One region of the Lysinibacillus sp. KU-BSD001 genome, then DNA from elsewhere that is predicted to be linked to it. Evidence: riboswitches for the same ligand, from Rfam matches in the RefSeq annotation. Region 1 holds a riboswitch; each other region holds the start of a gene.
The links. Region 1 has a riboswitch for preQ1 ahead of queD (6-carboxytetrahydropterin synthase QueD). Riboswitches for the same ligand answer to the same signal wherever they lie in the genome.
Positions count from the first base shown of each region.

Region 2: another riboswitch for preQ1. It lies ahead of AAGS61_RS04420 (QueT transporter family protein); the one in region 1 lies ahead of queD (6-carboxytetrahydropterin synthase QueD).
Region 3: another riboswitch for preQ1. It lies ahead of queF (preQ(1) synthase); the one in region 1 lies ahead of queD (6-carboxytetrahydropterin synthase QueD).

Region 1 is NZ_JBDQZI010000005.1:110,495-113,780, reverse strand. It holds gene AAGS61_RS09640 (hypothetical protein) at 1-421, shown strand, start outside; PreQ1 riboswitch class I at 862-908, shown strand; gene queD (6-carboxytetrahydropterin synthase QueD) at 1,281-1,754, shown strand; gene queE (7-carboxy-7-deazaguanine synthase QueE) at 1,747-2,475, shown strand; gene yidC (membrane protein insertase YidC) at 2,752-3,286, opposite strand, start outside.
Region 2 is NZ_JBDQZI010000002.1:240,251-243,536, reverse strand. It holds gene AAGS61_RS04425 (chorismate-binding protein) at 1-686, opposite strand, end outside; T-box leader at 748-955, opposite strand; gene AAGS61_RS04420 (QueT transporter family protein) at 1,144-1,626, opposite strand; PreQ1 riboswitch class I at 1,633-1,677, opposite strand; gene AAGS61_RS04415 (ABC transporter substrate-binding protein) at 2,224-3,237, shown strand; gene AAGS61_RS04410 (ABC transporter permease) at 3,260-3,286, shown strand, end outside.
Region 3 is NZ_JBDQZI010000004.1:150,228-153,513, forward strand. It holds gene AAGS61_RS07900 (VUT family protein) at 1-31, opposite strand, end outside; gene queC (7-cyano-7-deazaguanine synthase QueC) at 36-770, opposite strand; PreQ1 riboswitch class I at 776-820, opposite strand; gene queF (preQ(1) synthase) at 825-1,325, opposite strand; PreQ1 riboswitch class I at 1,447-1,493, opposite strand; gene AAGS61_RS07915 (hypothetical protein) at 1,628-1,876, opposite strand; gene AAGS61_RS07920 (RNA polymerase sigma factor) at 1,863-2,402, opposite strand; gene AAGS61_RS07925 (group-specific protein) at 2,380-2,769, opposite strand; gene AAGS61_RS07930 (ABC transporter permease) at 2,770-3,286, opposite strand, start outside.

The sequences.
Region 1 (3,286 bases):
AAAAATCGAAATGGATGATGATTCCTTGAGGACACTTAATAATGATGTTTATTGGTCTACTTTAGGCATTCCTCAAAGACTACATGAATATTGTTTGAAAATTGCATATGCCTTAGAAGATAATGATTGGCAAATTAGCAATGAATTATTAAAGTCGGCTAAAATTGATTGGATAAATCAATCATTAACTTCTAACTATTCAAATATAGAAATATTGATGAATTCAAGGGAAACAACTGTTCAAAGAAAGAATCAAGTATTATATGCATTGGGAAAAGTAGAGAAGGAGAAATTTAAATACTCTGATATAGAAGAAATAGTTAGAATAGAATTTCCTTCTACCACTCAAGCTACAATGAATATAGGTCAAATGTTATCTGAAATAGCAAATAGTGATCCCCCCTATAAAGAAAACTCCTAAAGGAGATAGTTACACTTTTGTTGATCCAAAATTTTGCATCTGCCTAAGAATGATGTTGGTGAAAAATAATAATGAAAAAATTGAGAAGTTACCACTTAGCGAAGTATAGCTATTAGGATAAAACCTCGCTTAGATACATTACAGAGAACCGCACCATAAGTAAGTGCGGTTAAATTCTTGAAATGGGTTCAGCTATACAGTGATTATGTTCTGTAAAGCCGAATAATATTTCAAAGATGTTAGTAGCAAGAATTTTAAAAATTCTATTGACAAAACACCTTATCCAGCAATTGATGGAATGATTAGATGAAAAAACTAAAGCAAGTAATGCTGCTTATATTTCAGAGAAGTATTATTCGAACGCTATAAAAATAAAATTATATTTGAAATTTTCTACTACTCCATATATTATATTGTTATTAAAGAATGCCCGGAATAGAACGGGAGAGGTTCATAGCTAATACCCTCTATAAAAAACTATGGAAACATGACAATCTGCCATGTCCATATAGGACGTGGCTTTTTATGTTTTATTCATACGTTTTAATAGAATAATTGGTAGCGCCTCTCTTGAAAAGTGTAGGGAACATTTTACAAGGGAGGTTTTTTTATATCTGGCTGCAAAGTTGAAGCAGAATTAAAAATCTAGTTTGGGTTATGGGCCTGATGGAAACAGTCGGTAGTCTATATGTAAATCCTAATTATTTCGTACACTAAGGAGAAAAATAGCATTTTTTCTTGGGATGCTGTTTTTTCGTTATAAAGGAGTTTTTGAAGTTGAAGCAGGAAAAAGCAATAATAGTATTTAATGGAGGTCAGGACAATATCACTCATTTGTTCTGAGAGGGAGTTTTAAAGCATGTATAATTTTAGAATTATTGAGAAGCTACAAAAAATAGATGAAGATATTCAAAGAAGTCAATTAAACTATCATTCAAAACGTGTTCTCGTAAGCAAAGAGTTTACCTTTGATGCTGCTCATCATTTACATAACTACGAGGGGAAATGTAAAAATTTACATGGTCATACGTATCGTGTTGTCTTCGGATTGAGTGGTTATACGGATGAACGAGGGATTATGCTTGATTTTGGTGACATAAAGGAAATATGGAAACAAAAAATAGAAATTTATTTGGATCATCGTTATTTAAATGAAACTCTTCCGCCGATGAATACGACGGCAGAGAATATCGTTGTTTGGATTTACGAAAAGTTTAATGAAGCCTTGCTTGATGAACAACTATATAATGGGGCACGCGTGGAATTTATCAGGTTGTATGAAACCCCTACAAGCTATGCTGAAGCCAGAAGAGAGTGGATGGAAGTTGAGTAAAGTACCCGTTATAGAGATTTTTGGTCCCACGATTCAAGGTGAAGGAATGGTAGTAGGTCAGAAGACAATGTTTGTACGCACTGCCGGCTGTGATTATTCTTGTTCTTGGTGCGACTCATCATTTACGTGGGATGGTAGTGGCAAGCATCTGATCGTTCAAATGACAGCAGAAGAGATTTGGTCTGAGTTGAAACGACTTGGGGGTAACGGTTTTTCATTCGTCACGATCTCGGGAGGAAATCCGGCACTTCTTCGTAATTTGGATGCGCTTGTTGCAATTTTAAAAGAAAATAACATAGAGATTGGTGTTGAAACACAGGGAAGCAAATGGCAAGATTGGCTGTATGATATCGATGAACTAACGATTTCACCAAAGCCCCCTAGTTCTGGGATGACGACAGATTTTTCTATGCTCTCTGATATTTTGGAAAAGCTTAGAGATAAAAACAGCCATCAGCATATATCTCTCAAAATCGTTGTATTTAATCAAGAGGATTATGCTTATGCTAAACAAGTTCACCTTCGATATCCGACCATTCCTTTTTACCTTCAAGTCGGAAATGATGACATTACTTCGATGGACAATGCACAGTTGATCAGCCATTTATTAAAGAAGTATCAAACGCTAATCGATCAAGTGATGATGGATGAAGAATTAAAAAATGTTAAAGTACTACCGCAGCTGCATGCACTTGTGTGGGGAAATAAAAGAGGTGTATAGCTATCAGCTGTAAAACTATATGCAAAATCTCTCAATTAAATACTTTACGCAGAACCGTATCATAAATAGTAGTAAACTCCATTCTCCACAATCTGGCGCAAGAGTTTAATAAGAGTTAGATTTTTAAACGACTTTATTGTTATATTTTTGAGGGTAGTGAAGTATCATACATCAAAAATTAAATAACTATATTTTTTAACCTCGCCCTAAATTTAGAACAGGGTTATTCAAACTAACAAACCCCTCTTACATTTTCCGTAAGAGGGGCTTGTTATTCTATTTATATATTTTTTTAATTAATAATTGTTGTGCTATTAATAATAAAGCACTCACTGTCCAATAAATCGGTAATATCGATGGATTTAACAGACTAAAAATGAGCATCATAATTGGATTAATGAATACCATTATTTTCACATTTGTCGGTTGATTTTTATCTAATGAAATAAAGCTTTGAATTAAATAAATGAAACAAGCAATAATTGAAATGCCAATATCCATTGTCCCTAAATTCATCCAAAGGAAATTTTCACTTGCAATTGCTACATCTATTGTAATTGCATAAATCAGTGAAAATAAAATAGGCAATTGAATGAGTATTGGTAAACAACCTAATAAAAAACTTTTCATTGAATCTGATGTTAACTCTTGAATTTCCTTTTGATACACTAACTTTTCAGATTCATTACTACTATTCCGAAGTTTGACAGTAAGCTCATCTAATTTAGGCTTAATTGAAGTCATTAATTCTTTAGAGTTTTTTTGATGTTTTGCCGATTGAATGAATAATGGTATAAGAATTAATCTAACT
Region 2 (3,286 bases), on a different contig from region 1:
ACACGTAAATCACGATAGAGGGAGAAAGCGTCCCCTGAGAAATCCGCTTGTAGCTTTCGCGACAGGACAATTTCCGTGGCTTCTCCTGTTGCCATCACGTCTTGTGCCTGTTTTACTTGTGCTTCAAATTGGGCGAGTGTCGTTTGTTCTGTAAATGCCCCCATTGAAAACTCGTTCGGCGAGAGTGCTGTACCGTTTACAATTTGGTCAATGATGTCGTCAATATTCGGCTCTTTTATTTCAGCATCGATGTTTGTATGGACGATTGTTAATTCATCTGTGACATGATCGAAAATCACAACGGTGTCGTATACATGGAAATTTACAGCTGGAATCGTGCTTTGTTCACGGTTGAAGCGAATATAACCGATTGCCCCGCCTGTGAATGGATATTCTGTGTGATTCGAAACACGTGGCATGACCTGCTTTAATGAACGCACTAAATCACCTTCGTAGCTATAAGACTGTCCTGTTACATGCGAACTTTCTGTTAGTGTTGTATTCGATCCTGTGTATGTTTTGCGTGGGTTCGCCCCGATAAATGAATAGCGTCCTGTCGTTTCGTGTTTCGCTGAACTTTCCAATAAAAATTTTCGTGTCCCTTGTAGGCGATTGAAAATTAATACAGGTGTTAAGCAATCGCCATTTACTTTTTTAATTGTCGTACGTAATGTGTGTTTAATCATCATTCTCACTCCACTCTTCTAAAATAAAAAAAGTCCTCTACAAAAAGCATAAACACTTTTTGTAGAGGACGATATGAACCGCGTTGCCACCTCAAGTTGAAGCTAAAAAAGCTCCCATCTCGAATCTCGTAACGTGAGATATCCCGTTCGCTAACTCATGCTAGCGACTCTCATAAGGCCCATTCACAAGCGAAAATGACACGTTTCCACCAACCACGTGCTCTCTAAACATTTGGCTGCTTGCTACTCTTCTTATTCATCAATTTGCTCAGCTATTCTTCACTCTGCTCGTATGGCGATTACAGCTCCCCGTAATCTTCAACCAACCCGAACATTCTAATTAGTATCATTGTACGAGGAAAAGAACGATAAGTCAATATTTTCAGAAAATAATAATATGTAAGAATGCTATCCATAAAAAAATCGAACGGCACATCGACCGCTCGATTGAAAAATTTTAAATTAAATTTTTGAAATTTAAACGGTTATTTAATAGGTACATAATCGGTGCACCTACTGCCAATACGACGAATTCACCCGCTGCTACTGTTAACCATGTCCAGAAGAAAGGTAGCTCCAGTGCGAGATTTAATTCGAAGGCAATAATAAACATTGTAAACGTAAATAGGAGCGTATTTAATACTAAACGTACCATAATATTTTTCACGAATTTACAAATCAATACAAAAATTGAAATCGTAATGATGGAGTGTGCAACACCGAAAATAAGGTCATACAATCCTAATGGTGAAAACATATTAGCAATAAATACCCCTAGTATAATCCCGATTGAAAAACGAGGATTAAATGCTACTAAATGATTGAATATTTCAGAAATACGGAACTGCACTTCTGTAAATCCAAACGGTGCAACGAGCATTGTTACAGCAATATAAAGCGCTGCAATAATCCCTGTCGTTGCCATAAATTTAACCTTCATATAAAATTCCTCCTAGTTTTTTTACGTGGGATGGTTTCGAACCACGGCGACTTAGCACGAAGTAATATTTTAGTATAATAGATGGCTATCGTCAAATATCTTATAAATCGAAATATATCAATAGTAAAGAAAATTTGAGATGTATGATTCATGAGGCGTTTGGGCTGATCATGCTATACGCCATGTGTGAATAAAATCATTCTCTTAAAAGGGAGAGCGGGGTGTAACTGAAAATAGCATTCATTACTAAAGAAATCTAGAAAATGTACACGCCACAACAATAGACCCCTTTTCGTACGTAAAATAAAGTCTCTTTTTCAGTCTGCTTTCCTCATCAAACTAGACTTAAATACTAGATATCAACAATTAATTATTAGAAAATTGCTAGAAGTATTTTTAATATTTACATGATAAATAGCTAATTAATTTAGTGCTTTAAAGCGCAAAAATATCTTAAATTAGATTTATAGTATTTAGAAAATTCATAATGTTATTGACTGTCAGATAATATGAGTGTAAGATAGCGGTACATTCATACTTTGCTAAGTTGAATCAGCAAAGTGCAAATAGATAAATAGTTCTAGGGGGATAACAGAAATGGCTATTACTTTGAAAAAGCTTTCATTTTTATCGTCAGCAGCGTTAGCATTAATGCTTGCGGCATGTAACAGTGACGACACAAGCTCGTCGGATGCATCAACAGGTTCATCAGGTGGTGATGCGGCACCAGAAGAAACATACGTAATCGGTGTGACACAAATTGTTGAGCATCCATCACTAGATGCGGCATATGAAGGGTTTAAAAAAGCACTTCGAGATGCTGATTTAGATGTCGAATATCAATACAATACAGCAAATGGTGATCCGAGCCAGACAGTAACGATTGCACAAAAGTTAGTAGGGGACGGAGTAGATTTAATTTTTGCTAACTCAACACCTTCAGCGCAAGCGGCGAAGTCAGCAACATCTGATATTCCAATTGTCTTCACATCTGTAACAGATGCCGTGGGGGCAGAATTAATCGCTTCTATGGAAGCACCAGGTGGTAACGTGACAGGTACTGTCGATTTACACCCAGAGACAATTGCTAATACAGTGAAATTCCTAAAAGAGGAGCTAGGTGCAAAAAAGGTTGGGACAGTATATAACACAGGTGAGCAAAACTCGATTGCACAAGTAGAGCAAGTAAAAGCTGCATTAGAAGCACAAGGGTTAACGCTTGTGGAAGCTGCCGTATCAACTTCAGCTGAGGTACAACAAGCGACAGAATCATTACTTGGAAAAGTAGATTCTTTATACATTATTACAGACAATACAGTTGTATCCGCACTGGAGTCAGTGATTGGTGTGGCTAATACGAATCAATTACCGTTAATCGTTGGCGAGATGGACTCTGTAGCGCGCGGCGGATTAGCAGCTTACGGTTTCGAATACTATGATATCGGTTATGAAGCAGGACAAAAGGCGGCTGAGATTTTAAAAGATGGTAAATCAGCAGGTGAGATTCCGGCGACATACCCAGCTAACTTAAAACTTGTCATCAATAAAGCAACTGCAGAAAATTTAGGTCTTGAAATTAAAGATACTTGGAATGCAGAAGTAATCGAATAAATAACTTAGGAGATGATTCAATATGTTTACAGCTCTATTCGGTTCTGTT
Region 3 (3,286 bases), on a different contig from region 1:
CAATGGATAATAAATAAAATAAGATTCTCATTTCTCTATATTCCTTCCTTTACAATCGAATTATTCTGTTCTGCTTCCTTCGAATTTAAATACGCAGCAAGTCCTCTGTTTCGCAACTTACATGCCGGGCATTCCCCGCAACCATCTGCTTGAATACCGTTATAACAAGTTAACGTTTTGGTACGAACAAATTGTAGTGCGCCTAACTCATCTGCAAGCGCCCATGTTTGTGCCTTATCTAACCACATTAGCGGCGTCTCCATGACAAACGTAGCGTCCATCGATAAATTTAATGTGACATTGAGTGACTTGATAAACACATCGCGGCAATCCGGATAACCACTAAAATCTGTTTCGCATACACCTGTGACGATATACTTCGCTCCGACTTGGCTCGCTAACACCCCTGCAAAAGAGAGGAAAAGAAGATTACGTCCTGGTACAAAAGAAGATGGTAGCTCTCCCTCTTCCCCTTCCTCCACTTCGATTTCCTGTCGTGTTAATGCACTCGGCGCAAGCTGATTAAGGAGCGACATATCCAGTATGTGATGTTTCACGCCTAGTTCCTGTGCGATTTCTTTTGCACATTCGATTTCAAGTGCATGTCGTTGCCCATAATCAAATGTTACTGCCTCTACCTGTGCAAAGCGCTCCAGTGCCCAAAATAGACAAGTCGTACTATCTTGCCCACCGCTAAACACAACAATGGCTTTCTCCTGTTTCATATGAAAAACTCCCTTATAAACGAAAAGACAGCATTCTAAGAAAATGCTGTCTCTTCTTAGTTTTTTTAAGAGGGGGGGCTAAAAACCTCTACTATTTCATTATCGGTTATCAATTTTTTCTGGATTTAGATCGTGATTCATTAAACGATAATGCGCCATTTCTTCATATTTCGTCCCCGGTCTACCGTAGTTGCACCAAGGGTCGATCGAAATACCTCCGCGCGGTGTGAATTTTCCCCATACTTCGATATAGCGTGGGTTTAGCAGTTTAATTAAATCATCCATAATGATGTTCACACAATCCTCATGGAAATCACCATGGTTGCGGAAGCTAAATAAATATAATTTTAATGATTTACTCTCCACAATTTTTTGATCTGGAATGTACGAAATGTACATTGTTGCAAAATCAGGCTGACTTGTAATCGGGCATAAGCTTGTAAACTCTGGGCAATTAAATTTCACAAAATAATCGCGGTTTGAATGCAAATTATCCACCGACTCTAATACTTCAGGAGCATAATCAAATGAATATTTCGTATTTTGATTTCCTAATAGTGTTAAATCTTTTAATCCTTCCTCGTGGCTACGGCCAGACATAAAAAAACCTCCCAGTATATGTTTCCCAAAACACATCACAAGAGAGGCGGCATTCATCCATCTAAACTAAAGCGAACAAATAAAAAAGCCACGTCCGATATGGACATGGCGTAATAAGCATGCTTCCATAGTTTTTTATAGAGGGTATCAGCTATGAACCTCTCCCGTTCAAATGTCGGGAATATTCTTTTCTTTTGATATAATACATAAAACAAAGGAATACGTCAAATATATTTTGAGAATTAAAGCTTTATTATTATCCGATAGAAGACTCCTGCCTCAAGATATTATCCATTCATTCTTTATAAAATAAACAACTGCAATATAGTTATTAAAACTGCACTTGCAAGCGGCACTAGCTTCATCGCATTATAGCCAGATGAGGAGGAATGTATTTGCTCTAGTGGATCTTTTGCAGGTGATGCAAGAAACTCGATAAAGCGTTGCCACCGACTCACTTTAAATTGTGCCAATGATTGCGGTACTTCCACTTTATATTCATCCAATCTTTTTTGTAGTGATGGTTCCTTGTCAAATTCATCCTTCAGCATGAAAATCCTCCTTTAGTTCATCTTTTAAAAACTTAATTGCGTTATGCAATCTTGATTTTACCGTACCAATTGGGATTGATAAAATTTGTGCAACTTCTTCTTGCGGTAAATCGTGATAGTACGTTAGTAAAATGACTCCTCGTTGTTTTTCCGGTAACTTTGCGATTGCTTCTTGCACTGCTAACTTTTCATCTGCTGAAAATTGGCTAGTAGCTGCTGGTACTAAAAACGGAAAAAATGTTTGCCACTTTTTTCGTCTATTTAATTTGTTTACAAGTAGCCTGTAAGCAATTTGAAACAAGTAAGACTTTACAGTTCCCTTCTCTACATCATAGCTATGTAATGTTTTTTGCAATCTTTCAAACGTATCATGAACAATATCCATACTAAGCTGTTCTTCTTGGGTGTAACGAAACAGGAAGCAATAAAGCGTTTCATATAAATTATGATACAGCATATTAAAGGCTTCTATATCGCCTTGTTTGTATGCTTCTATCCATTCTTCATTGCTTTTCATCAAGCCCATCCCCCCAATGAGCTTTTATCGACTTTAATGTAACAGAAACGCGCGTCACAAAATACCCCACTATGACAATTACCCATGCCTGAGACTGATTTGTAAAAAATTGCACATATGGATTGTCAATTGTTTGACCAGCTGTAATTAAGAAATTTAATGCTTGCACGCAAATAATTGTATAAATCGCTAAAATAATTGTTAGTGTATCAAACATATTCCAACGTAAGTAAATAGTTGTTTTCTTGTAATTTATTTTTTTATTTTCACGGACTATATATTTCCTATCATAAGGAATCATTATCGCTAATATAAGTATAATCCATATCCCCATAATGATGAGTGAAATTATCCAACCAATATCCAATTGTATCACCTACCTAAAGCTATAAACTTTTCTAGCAATAAACGCCAATAAAATACTAAATACAGTTAAAATGATAAAATATTGATACTCAGGAAGCCATGTTTCATTTACCATATTTAAATGTAATTGCAAACTGTCATTCAGATAAAGCATTGGATTCCAAAGTAAGAAAATATAATAATTTTGTGGATCTTTTCCTGCAAGAGTTAAAAACATCGACGACATTGTAATGGAAAACATAAACAGAATCATAATCGGTATTAACATACTTTGAGCTACTTTTCCATTTTTAAATAAACCCGCCAATATAAAGCTAAGAGGATACAATGCCAGCAAGACAAAATTACTAATGAACACCATTTTCAGAAAAGATACTAGTGAAACATCTATTAAAAAAGAATAGCAAACAAGTAGCAATACTAAAAAAACATTTACTAATGTAAAAACACCCGTGCCCATGCCGACATAATACGTGAATGGTGTCACACCTGTTCGCTTTACCCAGTTAAAAGTCTTATTCGCTTTC